3 regions of the Ruegeria sp. AL12 genome follow, and region 3 is predicted to be linked to each of the others. Evidence: riboswitches for the same ligand, from Rfam matches in the RefSeq annotation. Region 3 holds a riboswitch; each other region holds the start of a gene.
What was found. Region 3 has a riboswitch for cobalamin ahead of ACR0C6_RS07580 (DUF1636 family protein). Riboswitches for the same ligand answer to the same signal wherever they lie in the genome.
Positions count from the first base shown of each region.

Region 1: it holds a riboswitch for cobalamin, as region 3 does, so the genes downstream of both, ACR0C6_RS19375 (hypothetical protein) here and ACR0C6_RS07580 (DUF1636 family protein) in region 3, are expected to answer to the same signal.
Region 2: it holds a riboswitch for cobalamin, as region 3 does, so the genes downstream of both, ACR0C6_RS19860 (DUF4198 domain-containing protein) here and ACR0C6_RS07580 (DUF1636 family protein) in region 3, are expected to answer to the same signal.

Region 1 covers NZ_JBQFXN010000012.1:8,836-14,367, forward strand. Annotated here, with positions in the region: gene ACR0C6_RS19365 (DNA polymerase III subunit gamma/tau) at 1-761, opposite strand, end outside; gene ACR0C6_RS19370 (protein-tyrosine phosphatase family protein) at 933-1,445, shown strand; gene ACR0C6_RS19375 (hypothetical protein) at 1,437-1,844, opposite strand; cobalamin riboswitch at 1,936-2,157, opposite strand; gene ACR0C6_RS19380 (alpha/beta hydrolase family protein) at 2,291-3,148, shown strand; gene rsgA (ribosome small subunit-dependent GTPase A) at 3,188-4,213, opposite strand; RNA gene ffs (signal recognition particle sRNA small type) at 4,372-4,470, opposite strand; gene ACR0C6_RS19395 (bifunctional 2',3'-cyclic-nucleotide 2'-phosphodiesterase/3'-nucleotidase) at 4,510-5,532, opposite strand, start outside.
Region 2 covers NZ_JBQFXN010000014.1:13,273-18,804, forward strand. Annotated here, with positions in the region: gene ACR0C6_RS19850 (cobalt ABC transporter permease) at 1-227, opposite strand, end outside; gene cbiM (cobalt transporter CbiM) at 224-835, opposite strand; gene ACR0C6_RS19860 (DUF4198 domain-containing protein) at 842-1,627, opposite strand; cobalamin riboswitch at 1,759-1,957, opposite strand; gene ACR0C6_RS19865 (ROK family transcriptional regulator) at 2,079-3,203, opposite strand; gene ACR0C6_RS19870 (sugar ABC transporter substrate-binding protein) at 3,455-4,474, shown strand; gene ACR0C6_RS19875 (ABC transporter permease) at 4,583-5,532, shown strand, end outside.
Region 3 covers NZ_JBQFXN010000001.1:1,504,571-1,510,102, reverse strand. Annotated here, with positions in the region: gene cobN (cobaltochelatase subunit CobN) at 1-1,851, opposite strand, end outside; gene cobW (cobalamin biosynthesis protein CobW) at 1,857-2,912, opposite strand; gene ACR0C6_RS07580 (DUF1636 family protein) at 2,914-3,285, opposite strand; cobalamin riboswitch at 3,378-3,584, opposite strand; gene ACR0C6_RS07575 (SLC13 family permease) at 3,812-5,532, opposite strand, start outside.

The DNA.
Region 1 (5,532 bases), on a different contig from region 3:
AGTCCAAGCATTGCACGGACCTGATCGGCGGTCGTCTCGCCAGCCCCGTGCGAAATCGCCTGATCCAGCAACGAGGTCGCATCCCGGGCCGATCCTTCCGCTGCTCGGGTGATCAGCGCCAGCGCGTCTTCGGCGATCTGGGCGTTTTCCGCTTCGGCGATCTTGCGCAGCAGGCCAATCATGTCTTCGGGTTCGATCCGGCGCAGGTCGAAACGCTGGCAGCGGGACAGCACGGTGACAGGCACTTTGCGGATTTCAGTGGTTGCAAAGATGAACTTCACATGCGCGGGCGGTTCTTCCAACGTCTTGAGCAGCGCGTTGAACGCGCTGGTCGAGAGCATATGAACCTCGTCGATGATGTAAATCTTGTAACGCGCGCTGGCGGCGCGATAGCGGACACTGTCAATGATCTCGCGGATGTCGTTGACGCCCGTACGGCTGGCGGCGTCCATCTCCATCACGTCGACATGGCGGCCTTCCATGATGGCAACACAATGTTCGCACTGACCGCAGGGCTCGGTTGTGGGGCCACCGGTTCCGTCGGGTCCGATGCAGTTCATCCCCTTGGCGATGATCCTTGCGGTCGTGGTTTTGCCGGTGCCGCGAATGCCGGTCATGATGAAGGCCTGCGCGATCCGGTCGGCCGCGAACGCGTTTTTCAGGGTGCGCACCATGGCATCCTGACCCACCAGATCGGCAAAGGTTTCCGGGCGATATTTGCGGGCGAGAACCTGATAGGCGGGGCTGGAGCTGTCTGTCATGTCTTCTCGTTGGGATTCGGTGCTTGGGCACAGCGTAGTGGCCACCGTTGCCCGCGTCCACAGCGTGGCGCGATGATTTTTGATTTAGAAACGAGTCGCTTTCGCACTAAACTGCATCAGCGGATTTAATGGCTCATTTTTGTAAAGAGTTTTTTGGGGAGGACAGGATTCATGTCGCAGTTGGTGATCTACGCCCTGCAAGTCGGTGGCGGAACGCTGGCACTGACCTCGATGCCCGGACGCGGCGGAGATTACTCCAGCGACCTGGACATGATCGCTGCGTGGCAGCCGGGGCTTGTTGTTTCGATGACGACGGATGTCGAAATGCTTCAGGACGGGGCGCAGGAATTTGGCAGCGATATTCAAAGCCGCGCCAGCCGATGGGTTCACCTGCCCATCGAAGATTTCGGAGCGCCGACAAAAGCGATCGATGACGCGTGGCCGTCCGTCAGCGCCGCGGCCCGGCATGCGCTGTCCGGCGGAGGTCGCGTATTGGTGCACTGCCGCGGGGGATGTGGCAGGTCAGGTATGGTTGTCCTGCGGCTGATGGTCGAATGCGGCGAACGCGCGGACACGGCGCTGCAACGATTGCGGGCGGTGCGCCCTTGCGCCGTCGAAACGGATGCGCAAATGGCCTGGGCCTCTCGGCGCGCCCAGGCACAGGTCAGTCTGGATTCAGATTGAAATCTGCGCGGGCGCGCAAACAGGTTTTCGCGGCCGGATCGTGGAAACTTCGATCATCGCGCAGGGTGGGGTTTTCACGACGCCGGATGGCATCGCACTGACCGTGTTTCCGAAGATCAGGTCGGCATAGCCGTTCAGCGGCTCAATCGCGGTTTCGGGCTGCGTCCCGCAAAAGACACGAATGCTGTCTGATCGCGCGCGGAAAATTGCATGACATCCTTCGGTGCAATGTGACAGCTCGCTGCTGCCCTCAATCTCGAAATCGTCACTGGTGGCCGAGGTCGCCTGGGCCATGGCTTCGGATATCGAGCGCGCCAGCCGCGCCAAAGCGGGGCAGGTTTTGCCCGTCCGCTGACATACCGTTGCACTGAATTCATGTGTTTTTGTCTTCCAGATCATCCTGCGCCCTCCGCGCTTGGTGGACAGGATATTTGGGACAGGTGGAACAGCGTGATGCCGTCAGGACCTGCCCGGACACCCCGCCCGAGTTTCGGTTTCGTTTCCGATGGCAGGTCTCCTGACTTGCGGGTCATCGCTTTGCCGACCTTCCCAGCCGTCGGGGCCAGTGGTGTTTCGGCATCGCTTACCGCTTACAGTTGCGGGGGCAGTCGCGGATTTGGTTGTTGCCTGCATGACCAGACATTACCGCACCGTGTTCCCTTTTCATCCCGACCCCTTGTGGAGGCCGGAAACCATCACACAACCGCTAGCGTTTGAGTACGCACCGAGTCAAGCCGATCTTTTGGCCGGACGCTTGGTCATGCTGGATACGGTGTTGGTTCATGCATAGTGTCGAGGGTGTTGAGGTTCTGAAACCGGATTTACCAAGCGCAAAGCCAGAGAACATGTTGGACACAGAGCAAACGGTATTGACCGAAGAGTTTCGCTTTCCGTCCGGGCAGAAAACACTGTCTGCCCGGTTGTACAGCCCGCTGACTTCGCCCGAAATCGTCGTCGTTCTGAACAGTGCAACGGGTGTGCCGCGCGATTATTACCGTCATTTCGCACGATGGCTTGCTGCCGAGCAGGGTATGGCCTGCCTGACCTATGACTATCGCGATTACGGGCATTCCTTGACCGGCCGCCTGAAAGATTCGCGTGCGACCATGGCGGATTGGGCCTTGATCGACATGCCCGCGGCACGGGCGGAAATGCGCAGACGGTTTCCCAATTCGCAGCATTGGACCATCGGCCATTCGATCGGCGCGATGTTGGGGCCTGTGCAGCCGGATATCGATCTGATTGACCGGATGATCTGTGTGTGTTCGGGGCTGGTAACCCTAAGCGACCATCCATGGCCCTATCGGGGTTTGGCAGGATTGTTCTGGTATGGTCATGCGCCGCTTTTGGCCCGAGCCCTTGGCTACCTTCCCGGAAAGGCGATCGGGTTCGGCTCGGATCTGCCGGCATCGGTCTATTGGCAGTGGCGCAAATGGTGTACCGCGCCTTTGAATTATGTGCCTGAAATCGGGCATGAGTTACCTGCGGCGCAGTGGAAGGATTCTGGAACGCCCGTGGATTTGTTCACCTTCGAGGACGACCAGATGGTGCCGCCGGAAGCGGTTTGGCGGCTTGCGGATCTTTACGGCCCCGATGCCAACCGCCACCTGCTGAGCCCCGCCGATTTCGGGTTGCCCGAGGTGGGTCATATCGGAGCATTTGCCCGGCGCAATGCAGCGGTTTGGCCGCGACTGATCGCCTGATCAGACGCGGCGCAGGACGGGCCGGGCACCGTCCAACAATCACCGGGTGCGAAGTTTCTTTTCCTTCATGACGCCACGGACCATCTTGCCGAACGCTTTGTCCCGCGCCCGGGACTGCGCGACGGTTTCAGAATTGCGCTGATCTTCGCGCCGAAGCTTGCGCCACCGGTCCAATCGAGCCGGATCAAGCGTGCCGTGGCTGATCGCCTTTTGCACGGCACATCCGGGCTCGGAGCTGTGCTGGCAATCCGAAAAACGGCAGTCCCGGCTCAACTCGGTAAGGTCCGAGAAAACGTCGTCGATCCCGTCCCGAGCGTCCAGCAGGCGCAATGCGCGCATTCCGGGTGTATCGATCAACCAGCCGCCGTTGCGCATCCGGTGCAATGCGCGCGCGGTCGTCGTGTGCCGGCCCCGCGCGTCATCCTCGCGAATGTCCGAGGTGGCAAGATCCTGATCGGTCATGGTATTGGCAAGTGTCGTCTTGCCAACGCCCGACGAGCCAACCAGCGCCCCGGTCTGGCTTTTGGGGCACCAGGACAGAACCTTTTCAACCTCTGCCGGGTCCAGCGCGTTGATCGCCAGAACCGTCAGGAACGGGTCCAGTGATTGCACCTGTCCCGAGAAACTGTCAGGGTCCGCCGATTTGTCGGCCTTTGTCAGAACGACGACCGGGTAACACCCGGCCTGATACGCAAGCGCCAGATATCGTTCCAGCCGGGGCAGGTTGAAATCGGCATTGCACGAGCTGACGATGAACAGCACATCGACATTGGCTGCGATCAGTTGCATTGCGGGGCCTGTACCGGCGGCGCGTCGATGCAGCAGGCTGCGCCGGTCGAGCAAATGGCGCACGCGTTTGTCGTCATCGACGAGAACCCAATCGCCAACAGCATAGCTGCCGGTCGTTTGATCGGGGGTCAGCAACGGGACTTCGCCGTCAGGGTTCAGCCCGATCAGGCGGTCCCGATGAACGGAAGTGATGCGAAAAGGTGTGCAGGAAGGATAAGCCGCGTGTTGCGCAGCAAAGTGAGAGGACCATCCAAGGTCCGAAAGTGCAAGAAACATTGGTTTGCCTGTCGTCAGAAACAGCACTCCCGACGGATGGCGATCGCTCATCCCCGGGTCATGTGTTCAGGCAGTCAGTCGATACCGTGAGGTCAGAACCGTGCTGCCCGAAGGGTCTTTGCTACAATCATAAAGCCCTCCTGCGGCCAAGGTTCGTAAAGTGAGAGGTTGGACATCGACCCAAGCGGGGCTCGTTGTGGCTGCTTCCTTCCGGACCTGACCAGGTTGGCGAGGCGCTCGCCCGCGCCAACCTCTCGACTCTGGATATAGGGAAGGCTTCGGCAAAAGACAACCCGTCAGAGCGTCAGCCGAATGCGTGCAAAACCGTTTTCGTCAGGCTCCAGAATCTTGGGGGCAAACCTGTTCAATTCGTCGACATACTTGAAAGCACCGGGACCGGTCCGAAGAATGGTCGTCACCCCCGATTTCGGCATCAGAGAGAACGGATAAGGTTGTCGGGCCAATGGGTCGGGTGGCAGGCGGTGCGTCATGTAATCCCGCAAAATGTCCCGGATATCCAGCGGGGGCAGATCGATGGCCGGGGCCGATGACACATGCGGGAAATGTCCGCCCCCGCTTGCGCGATAATTATCGAGCGCAACGACAAATGCCTGATCGGGTTGCACGGCCTGGCCTGCGCAAGTCAGATGATGCACCCGCCTGTGGCCGGGATGGATCATTTGCCCCCCGACATCGTAACGCGCCGGTTGCGACGGGTCGATCTGATAGGACAGGCCAAAGATGACATCGAAATTGTATCCCGCCCGATCCCGGTCGAACAGCTCTGCCTCGGCGTCGGGGAATTGTTGGTTGAATGCGCTGGCTGACATCTCCAACCACTCCAGCAGCTGCGCGCCCGTGATCTGAGCCGCGCGCAACTCGTTGGGAAAGACATGCAGGTCCGCCACGTGACGCAGACAGATTTCACCGGGCGGCACGTCCGTATAGTGCCGGGGGCCAGAGCGTCCGCCGCATTTGGCCGGTGACGCGGCTGACAACAGCGGCAGCTCTGCAAGCGTGGTGCCGTGTAAAAAAGGGCGCAACGCGGCCGCCTGTGCGGCGGCCACAAGCGCCAACCCACGATCCGGCGCACAGAAGCTGAAATAGCTGTGCAATGTGTCCGAAACGCGTGCAACGGGCGCGGCCATGTCCTGACGGGTCTGCTGATGTGCGGGTTCAACCAGATGCGCGATTTCCAAATCTTCGCCAATCGCGGTGCCGCCCACCGAAACCGGGCGCAATTCGGCGTGGCTGTCGACGACGCGCAGCCCCGACTGGGGTTGTGGGGTAACGGCCAGATCGATTACTCCAAGATATGC
Region 2 (5,532 bases), on a different contig from region 3:
GTCGGCGTGTAGACAAAGAAACCGTCCGTATCCGTGACCGATCGACCCAGCTCGGCCCCATCCGGGCCGGTGACAATGACCTCGGTGCCGCTTGCCAGGTCGCCGTTGGAAAAGCCGATTTCGCCCTCGATGACGTCTCCCGACTCGAAAACGCCGGCTATGACCTTGTGCGCCAGGGCAGGCACAGGTGCACAGCACATGGCCAGTATGACAACCAGATGCTTCATGTGGCTGCTCCTCTGAAAAACAGCTCGGGCTTGACCTTGCGTGCCAACAACACGGCGAACCCGGTCAAAATCGCCTCGATGGCCATGACAGGAATATGGGCGAAGAAAACAAGCTTGGCGGCAGGCAGAAATTCATCCCCCGACAGCGCCAGCGAAAACGCGACCATGCCGGTTGTCGCCGCAATCGCAAACGCGCCGCCGATGCCCCCCCAAATCGCACCTTGCAAAGGCGTTCCACGCGCGATCAGACGACCGAACAACATTCCGGCCACCACCGCGGGAAAGGCGATATTGACGGTGTTGATCCCCAACACCGTCAACCCGCCAAAGCCGAAAAAGACCGCCTGTAGCAAAAGCCCGACGAACAAAGCCGGGAATGCGGCCCAACCAAGCAGCAGCCCGGCCATGCCGTTGAGGATCAGATGGACCGACGACGGACCAATGGGCACGTGGATCAACGATGCCACGAAGAAACTGGCTGACAGCACGCCCGCAGTGGGGATGCGATCAAGATCCAGAGACCTGAGACCCATGGCGATCCCGCCCGCGGCGGCTATGGCGCCGCCAATTACAACCGGGTTGGAAAGGGCTCCGTCGACGATGTGCATTTGGGGTTACTCCAGATCCCAGGCGCGGATCCAGATGACCGCATCCTGGCTGAGTTCTTTGCCCTCATGTTCGGTTGCCGGACCGGAACCAAGGGCGGCGAAACCCCAGTAACCGGCTTTTGGAACGCCGAACGAAAAATACCCGTTGTCGTCAGATATTGCGACCACCGCACCACCCGGCATTGGTGACGCCTTCGGTGCAGAAGCGGCCGAACTTTCCATGTCGGGTTCGGCTGCCATGTATTCGATCTCGATCTCGGCCCCCGCAACCGGCTGACCATCAGCCAGCACACGGCCCGTGAAAGTCGAACCCGCGATGATGTTGGTCGGCTTGTTCAGCGGGATAATCTCGGTCGGCAGACCCACGGGATTCATCCAATCGGTCGGCAATTCGTTGCGGTTCAGGAAGGCTTTGGTGAGCTGTTGGATATAGATGTCTTCGGATTCCTCGTAATAAGGCTGAGGAACCGTCACCAGCACATAGTCGCCCGACCGTTTGACCGGGACACTGCCTTTGAACGCCGCGCCCTCGTTCTGCCCGCCGGTGAACCGGATAGGTTCCAGCGTGTCCAGTAAATCGGTCTTTTCACCGTTGTGGATCACATAGAATTCCTGCGGCTTTTCAAGATCCATGACATGGCCATTCTCGAACGGATGCCAGAAAATCAGTTTGACCGGTACATCGCCCGGTTTCTCGATCATGGTGTCGGTGGTGTATTCCAAAAGGAAATGCGCATTTGCTATGGCAGGAAGAGCCATCGCGGCAGCGGCTGCGCTGAGCAGCGTTTTCATGAACAGTCGTCCTTGTCCCGTCGCGCCAATCCCGGCGCGAAATTCGTTTTGACCACGGGACATTCAACGCCAAATTACCCTTTCAGGCATCCTGGTCCGACGCACATCCCGTCGTCGATTAGGAGTGCCCGTTAGAGGGCACATGTCCGGCAGGTATCCTGACTTGCGGGTCAAAGCGTTGGACCGGCCTTCCCGGGCAAACCCCAGTGGCGTTTCAGCCCTGCTCGTCGCTTACAGTTGCGGGTGCAGTTGCGGATTTGGGCCAGAGCCCGCACCGCATTCCCTATTGATTCCAGAGCAAGCCCCGGAACCGGACATGCCGAGCGGCTTGCCAGACAACTCAGCCTTCCGTCAACGAAAATGTGTTACGGCCATCGAAAATATTGAGCTCGGCAGTTTGCGAGAGTGAACCAGTTTGTGAAACGTCCAAGGCGGCAGGGTTCGTTCCTGTCTAAGCTTCTGAAAGATACCTCTCCGACAAGGGCAGGCTTGCCGCGCCCAAAGAGCGTGCTTCCGGGCCTACGGTTCCTGCCAGCACAACGGGGCGCTCGAGCCCGGTCATGTTCAGCTCGGACAGTTTGTCTTCCACCATTTCAACCAAACGCGCCTTGATGTCCTGCGGCATCCAGCCGTCAATCTTCACGCATTCGAAATCTATCAGGCTACAGGATGAGACAATCGCATGGGCAATCCCGCTTGCCGTCCGTTTCAACCAGTTTTCCAGTTGAACGTTTGGCACATCCCAACGCTGGGTCGTTTCCCAGATGGAATGCGACGTGACACCTGCCGTGGTGATTGCACGCTCGAGCACGTAAAGGCTGGCCACATCGATGAGCGGTCTGACACCGCCCGCGCCATCGGGCACAGGCAAGGGGCCGATTGCCCCCGCGTTTCCACGCCCCGAAAAGATCGCGCCATTGAGGACCACACCGCCGCCAATGAAAAACCCGATATAGAAGTACAGGAAATCCCTTGGCCCATCAGCCGGACCGAATACCAATTCCGCCCCACAAGCCGCAGTGGCGTCATTTTGCAGGAATACCGGAATATCGAGGCGACGCGCCAGGTCAGCCTTCAGGTCTGATACGCGCCACGGGTCCATTTCTTCCTGAGGAACCTGAAGGGTCTGGGCCCAGTCCCACAGATAGAACGGCATGGCAATTCCAAGACCCGCAATCCTGCCTTTGGCCTCGGGCGACATGGATGACATCATTTTGCCCAGACTCTCAGTGGAAAACTCCAAAGTGGCCTTCGGCGTTGGATAGTCATAGGTTCGCCGCTCGCGCTGCCGCACATTTCCGACAAAGTCAGTCAAAACCAGCTCGGTACTGCGGCGCCCGACCTTGAGCCCAAAGAAAAACGCACCATCCGGGTTGAGGCGCATGGGAACGGAAGGTTGCCCGACTTTCCCGCGGACCGGCTCGCCGCGCAACAGCAAACCATCCTTCTCCAACAGCCGCATGATGACGGAAACGGTTTGTGCCGACAGTCCGGTCATGCGCGCGATCTCGGACTTCGCAAGGGCCTGATGACGCCGGACAAGCGACAACACCAGCCGTTCGTTCCGGGCCCGCATCCCGCTTTGGTTGGTTCCGCGCACCTCTGACCCGTGCAGGCCAATCGAATTTTTCCGAGATGAATTTTCAGGCACGACCACCCCTTTCCTGCTGAAGAATGAGAAAGCCCGCCCGCACTGTCAATAATAAATAAGAGTGATTTATTTATTGACTCAAATTTCGAATCTTGTGATTGTTTCTTATGGGATCAGGGATTTTGCCTGATCGCCCTCGTGCCCGTTCGGCACAGGAAAACCTGGGAGGATAATCGATGAAACTTGCAAGACTTGCGGGTGCTGCTGCGCTCGGGGTTACTGCCATGGCTGGCAGTGCAATGGCGGAAGGCGAAACCGTTTGTCTGATTACCAAGACGGACACCAACCCGTTCTTTGTCAAAATGAAGGAAGGTGCGACAGCGAAAGCGGAAGAGCTGGGAATGACGCTCAAAGCCTTTGCGGGCAAAGTTGACGGTGACCATGAAACGCAGGTGCAAGCCATTGAGACCTGCATTCTGGACGGCGCCAAAGGCATTCTGCTGACGGCCTCGGACACATCATCCATCGTTCCGGCCGTGAAGCAGGCGCGGGATGCAGGGGTTCTGGTTATCGCTCTGGATACGCCGCTGGAACCCATTGACTCGGCTGACGCAACGTTTGCCACGGACAATTTCCTTGCCGGGCTGCTGATTGGACAATGGGCCAAAGCCACGCTGGGCGACGCAGCCAACGACGCGAAAATTGCGACATTGGACCTTGCCGTCAGCCAGCCGACAGTGGACGTGCTGCGCAATCAGGGCTTCCTGCAAGGCTTTGGTGTCGATCTGGCGGACCCGAACGTAATCGGTGATGAAGATGACCCCCGTCTTGTCGGAAGTGATGTCACTGCCGGCAACGAAGAAGGTGGTCGCCGCGCGATGGAAAACCTTCTGGCCAAGGATCCGACGATCAACGTTGTTCACACCATCAACGAGCCTGCCGCGGCAGGCGCCTACGAGGCGCTGAAAGCCATCGGGCGCGAAAATGACGTGCTCATCGTTTCCGTGGACGGAGGCTGCCCGGGTGTCCAAAACGTTGCCGATGGTGTTATCGGCGCGACGTCGCAGCAATACCCGCTGTTGATGGCATCGCTGGGTGTTGAAGCCGTCAAGAAATGGGCGGACGAAGGCGTGAAGCCTGAAAACACGCCTGGCAAGGATTTCTTTGACACCGGCGTAGCGCTTGTAACGGACAAGCCTGCCGAAGGCGTCGAGTCGATCTCGGTCAAAGAAGGCATGGACCTCTGCTGGGGTTAACCTGACCACCCGGAGGGCCGCAGAGGGCGGCCTTCCGCATTTCAAACCACCCATTCGCCCGAAAACTTGCTAAAGTCGTCAGTAACCTGACGCTTTGGGGGAACCTTTATGTCCGATACTTCACGACGATCAGACGACTTCGAAGCCGCTGCAAAAGGCAGCCCGGAACAGATTGCCGAATTTGACGATCACCACCGCGGGTTTGTCGGAACGGTTCAGCATTTTCTGCATGTGAACCCCTCTTTGGTGCCGCTGATCGTTCTTGTGGCTGCCATCGTCATTTTCGGGGCTTTGCTGGGCTCTAAGTTCTTCTCGCCATTCGCGCTGACCCTGATCCTGCAACAGGTTCAGATCGTCGGGATCGTGGCGGCGGCGCAAAGCCTCGTCATCCTGACCGCCGGTATCGATCTGAGCGTCGGAGCAATCATGGTGATGTCGTCGGTTGTCATGGGACAGTTCACCTTCCGATATGGGCTGCCGCCAACGGTCGCGATTGTTTGCGGCCTTTTCGTTGGCACCGCAATCGGTGCGGTGAACGGGTATCTGGTCAGCCGCATCAAACTGCCGCCGTTCATCGTGACGCTTGGCATGTGGCAAATCGTTCTTGCGGCGAACTTCCTGTATTCTCAGAACGAAACAATCCGGTCGCAGGAGATCGAAGAAAACGCCGCGATTCTGCAACTTTTCGGGGCCAAGTTCAACGTGGGCGGGGCGGTATTCACCGTCGGCGTGATCTTCATGCTGGTGCTGATCCTCGGGCTTTCCTACGCCCTTCGTCACACCGCATGGGGAAGGCATGTTTACGCGGTCGGTGATGATCCGGAAGCCGCCGAGTTGTCCGGTGTCAATGTGCATCGCACGCTGATGTCGGTTTACATGCTGTCCGGGCTGATCTGCGCCTTCGCGGGATGGGCTCTGATTGGTCGGATCGGGTCCGTGTCTCCGACGTCTGGCCAGTTGGCCAATATTGAAAGCATAACAGCGGTCGTGATCGGGGGCATATCCCTGTTCGGTGGCCGCGGGTCCATTCTCGGATCATTGTTCGGAGCGTTGATCGT
Region 3 (5,532 bases):
GTCGGCGTTGGAAAACTCATCCAGCAGCGATTCAAGCCGCACCATCCGATCCGGCGTGCCGCTTTCCTTCATCGGGGGCGGGATGTGGCCCAGCGTGACGGCTCCGATCCGGCGCTTGGCTTGCGCGGCCTCGCCCGGGTCGTTCACGATAAACGGGTAGATCACCGGCAGATCGCCGATCAGCGCCTCGGGCCAACAATCGGCAGACAAGGCGACCGATTTTCCGGGCAACCATTCCAGCGTTCCGTGCGCGCCGATATGGATCAGCGCATCGGCACCCAACCCTTTGCGCAGCCACAGATAGAAGGCGACATAACCGTGGCGCGGGGTGCGCGAGAGGTCATGATAGTCGTCATCCCGCAACTCGGGCGTGCCGCGTTCGGGTTGCAGCGCGACCAGCGCCTTGCCGCGCCGAAGCGCGGTGAAATGGAAGGCCCCATCGGCACAGGCCGGATCATCTTCGGGCGCGCCCCAAACGGCGTGCAGATCAGCGCGCAGGGTTTCGGGCAATTCCGCAAGCGCATCCTGATAATCCCCGAGCGACCACGAAATCCGTGCGTCCAGAAGAGTGTCGGCAATCGGCTCGCCAGTCGCGATGTCATAGCCTTCTTCGTCAAGATCGGACAGCATCGCCTCGGCCGAGGCCAGCGCGTCGAGGCCAACCGCATGGGCCATCTGCCAGTCTTTGCCGGGATAGGTGGACAGGACCAACGCAGGAATCTGATCTGCCTTGGGTTTGTCGTTCAGTGCAAGCCAGCCTGATACACGGTCGATGATCGCTTCGATCCGGTCCGGTTCGGGCCGATGTGCAAAGCGCGCGTATTCCAGATGCGGATCGCGTTTTCCGGGTTCCTTGAAAGACGCAACTCCCGCCGAGATCCGTCCATCCACCTCGGGCAGAACCACATGCATGGCAAGATCGGCCGGGGACAAACCGCGTTCCGCCTCGGCCCAGGCTTTGCGGCGCGAGGTGGCGAGAGCGACCTGAAACACCGGCACGCCTGCCGCGTCCAGAGGCGACGTTCCCGACGCGCCTTTTCCCGAAAACGAGGTGGCGTTGACAATGGCCGATGGGTTCAGCGCAACAACCTGTTCCCGCAACCAGTCGGCGGCCACGGGCGCCTTGAGAGACGGGGCAAACAGGCCCACCGCCGCGTATCCACGGGCGCGCAGGCTGCGGATCAGCGCGGCGATCGGGGCGGTGTCTGCCGAGGTCAGGTAAGCGCGGTAAAAGGTGACGAGGATTCGTTTGACCTTGCCTTCGAACGCGGTTTCCACCGGGATTACGCCGCGATCCGGACACCACGCGCCACATTGGGGCAAGGTCTTGGCGCCCATCACCGGACCGGCATAAAGCCCCGCCGCCAAAGCCATCTGCGCCAGCGCCGCCTGTGCCGCGACCTCGCCGCCGGTATCGCACAGATGCGCCAGACGCCGCAGGGTCGAGACCGGCAGGGTGGAATAGTCATCCAGCCGCGTGTCCTCGCGCCCGTCAGCGGGCAGCACCGCCAGCGCGATGCCCTTGGCCTGCGCCAGCGCCAGAACCTGCTGCAACCCATAAGCCCAGTAGGGGACGCCGCCGATCAGACGGATCAGAATACCCTTGGCGCCCTCCATCGTCTGCTCGACATAGGTATCGACCGACAACGGGTGTTTCAACGCCGTCAAATTTGCCAGCCGCAGGGTCGGCATTCGCCCTTCCGGTCCGCCACCACGATGCCAGCCCGCCGCGAAAGCCCCCAGATCGCTGTCCGAAAACGACAGCACCACCAGTTCCGCCGGGCTCTGGCCCAGATCGGTTGGGGTCTCGGTTTCCTCGAGCCCGTGGCTTTCGCGGAAGACGACGTGCATGTGTCTTACTCGGCAGCCTCACGCACACCCACGAGGATTTCGCGGATTTCCGCCTCTTTGATATCGTCATGCTCGGCGATGACGACCAGACGCGAACGACGGTCTTCACCGGGTTCCCACGGGCGGTCATACTGGTGCCGTACCCGCGCGCCGACCGCCTGAACCAGCAGGCGCATGGGTTTGCCCTGAACGGCGGCATACCCTTTGACGCGCAGGATGTTCAGTTCATTGGCGAGGCGTTCGATATTGGCGATCAGTTGGGCCGGTTCGGTCTGCTCGGGCAGCTCGACGATGATGCTTTCGAAATCGTCATGCTCGTGATCGTGATGGCCGTCGTGATGCGAGGGTCGGGCGTCCATGTCATCCTCGGCGGCGGCTTCCAGACCCAGCACAACGCGCACGTCCACGACACCTTCGGCCACTTCGACGACGGCCAAGGGGCGCGGCGCCTCGGCGGCGATGATCTCGCGCGCTTTGGCCACGCCTTCGGGGCCGGCGAGGTCGGGCTTGGTCAGCAGAATGATGTCTGCGCACGAGATCTGATCCTCGAACACCTCGGACAGGGGCGTTTCGTGGTCGATCGAGTCATCGGCCATGCGCTGGGCGTCCACCGCTTCGACATTGGGCGCGAAACGGCCTGCGGCCACAGCCTCGGCATCGGCCAGGGCGATCACGCCGTCGACGGTGATCTTCGAGCGGATGTCAGGCCAGTCGAATGCCTTGAGCAACGGTTTCGGCAGGGCCAGACCGCTGGTTTCGATCAGGATGTGATCCGGGCGCGGCTCCAAAGCCATCAGGGCCTCGATGGTGGGAATGAAATCATCTGCCACGGTGCAGCAGATGCAGCCATTGGCCAGTTCCATGATGTTTTCCGCCGGGCAATCAGGAATGGCACAGGATTTCAGGATGTCGCCATCGACGCCCACATCGCCGAACTCGTTGACCACGACAGCAAGGCGCTTGCCCTGCGGGTTCTGCATCAGGTGACGCACCAAAGTGGTCTTGCCCGAGCCCAGAAAGCCGGTGATCACTGTGACGGGGAGTTTTTCGAGGTTCGACATGTCAGGCTCCAATGGGGGGAATGCGCGAGGCACAGTTCTTGCGAAAATGTTCGGGGCGTTCGCGCCATTTCACCAAACCATCTTCAGTGGCCAGATACTTGGTCGCGCCGTCGACGATGACGTCGACATGATCTGTTTCGTTCAGGTTTTCATACACGAAGGTCCAGCGGCCCGGCCCGCGCAACACGATCGAACAGCCTTGATCGCAGTTTGACAGGCATTCAACGGCTTTCACGGTGACACCGTCGGGCAGGTCTGCCTGTTCCAGGGCCTTGTGCAACAAAGCGCCCGGGCGTTGCGCGTCATCTTCGACAGGCAGGCCGCGACGGCAGGTGGTACAGACCAGCAACTCGACTGGTGCGGTCTCGGTCATGTCTCTCATCCCCCCAAATCCTCTTCGCGGGGGACGGGGTTTCATGCGGGCCACGATTGGTCATGGACCCGACACCGGAACACCCCGCCCGGTTTCAACTTCGGTCGTTGGCAGGTCTCCCGGCTTGCGGATGCCAGAGGCGGGCCTCTGTCGGATGTCCCGCCTTCCCGGCTTTCGGGCCAGTGGCATTGGGCATCCTCTCCGTTCACGGTCGCGGGGGCGGCTGCGTTTGGCGGCAAGACCGTTGACGCATTCCCTTTTCATCGGCTGTCACCGACACCAACGAAAGGGACATGCGGCACCGCTGGCCTGCTTGTCAAGCGAGTCGCGTGCAAGAATGATGCAGAGGCATGGAAAGCGACCTGTGGGCGTCGATGGGCGGCATGGTGTGCCGGGCTTCAGCCCGAGATGGGCCGGGCGACGAACGGTATCTCAGCAAGGGGCGTAGACCATGGTGAACGGGAGCCTTGACTGTACCTGTCCCGATGATGGGAAAAGACCACCGAACACCCCGGATCCTCTTGCGCTAATAGATGACGTTTATCATGAGCAGCGAGACGACCAGAAACAGCGCCGTCATAATCCCGCCGGAGCGGACGAAATCCATCACCTTGTATCCGGCCGGACCCATGATCAACGCGTTTACCTGATGGGTTGGGATGATGAAGCTGTTCGAGGTCGATATGGCGACCGTCAGGGCAAAGACGGCCGGGTTTCCACCCGCCGCCACCGCAATCGATACCGCCAGAGGCACCAGCAGAACCGTGGCCCCCACATTGGACATGACCAAAGAAAAGGCCGTCGCCAGAATGGCGATGCCGGTTTGCAGCGACCAGAGCGGCCAGCCGTCCAGAATTATCATGATCTGCTGCGCGATCCACGCGGCCGTGCCTGTGTTCTGCACGGCTTGTCCCAAAGGTATGAGGCAGGCGAGCAGGAATACGGTGTTCCATCCGACCGCGCGGTATGCCTCGTCCACGCTGAGCACACGGGTCAGCATCATGCCCACCGCGCCGGTAAGAAGACAGAGTGAAAGCCGGACATCCGTGAACAGGATCAACGACAGCGAAATGGCGAAGAATGCCAGGGCCCAGCCGACTTTTTGCGGCCGCAGCTCGTCCTGAGGAAAGTCCGTCGTCACAACGACGAAATCCGGATCTCGTTTGATCCGCATCAGGTTGTCCCATCTGGTATGTGCCACAAGCATGTCGCCCGCCTGAAACTTTTCGAGCCCGATCTGAGTGGATTCGTGATCCTCGGTCTCGACATGGCTCAGCGTCTCTTCGCCGCGGTGAATGGCCAGCAGCGACATCCCGTAGGTCTTGCGAAACAAAAGCTCGCGGGGGCATTTGCCGATCAGCTTGCTGTCGGGCGTGATGACCACCTCGGCCACGCCTGCATTGGTTGGGGCGAACTCTTCGACGAAAATGTCCAAATCCGGAAGAACGGTCAGCCCATATTTCTCGGCGAACTTCTCGACCTCCCAACGGCGGCCGACGATGGCCAGCCGACACGGCGCTGCAATTTCCGCTGTCAAAACCTGAACCATCGAGGTTTTGCCGCGATAGAAGGTGGAAATGATGTACAGGTGGTTTTCGTGGTTGATGTCGGCCAGAATCTCGCCGACCAAGGGGCTGTCCTCGGGCACCACGACTTCGAACACATCGGCTTTGAGGCCATAGACCCTTTGCAGGTATTCCTGTGTCCCTTGTCCGGTACCCGTATTGTCAGGCCCTTCAGCCTCGGGCAAAACCCAGCGTCCCAACAGCAGAAAGTATCCAATTCCCGTCAGGATCAGAACCGCACCGATCGGCGTGACCGAGAACAGGCCGAAGGGCTCCATTTTCTGAGAGGCCGGCAGACTGTCATTTGCCGTCAGGATCAGATCGTTCAGCAGGATAAGAGGAGACGACCCCACCATCGTCATGGTGCCGCCCAAAATGGCGCAGAATCCCATCGGCATGAGCAGGCGCGACAGCGGTATGCCCGACCGTGTGGAAATTCGGCTGACAACCGGCAGAAACAGAGCAGCGGCGCCGACATTCTGCATGAACGAGGATATGACGCCAACGGTGCCGGAAATGATTGGTACAACCCTGCCTTCGGATTTGCCACCGTATTTGAGGATGACGGCAGCCACCTTGTTCATGATCCCCGTCTTGTCCAGACCGGCCCCGACGATCATGACCGCAATGATCGAGATGACCGCATTGGATGCGAAGCCGTCGAACAGAAGGGTGACATCCG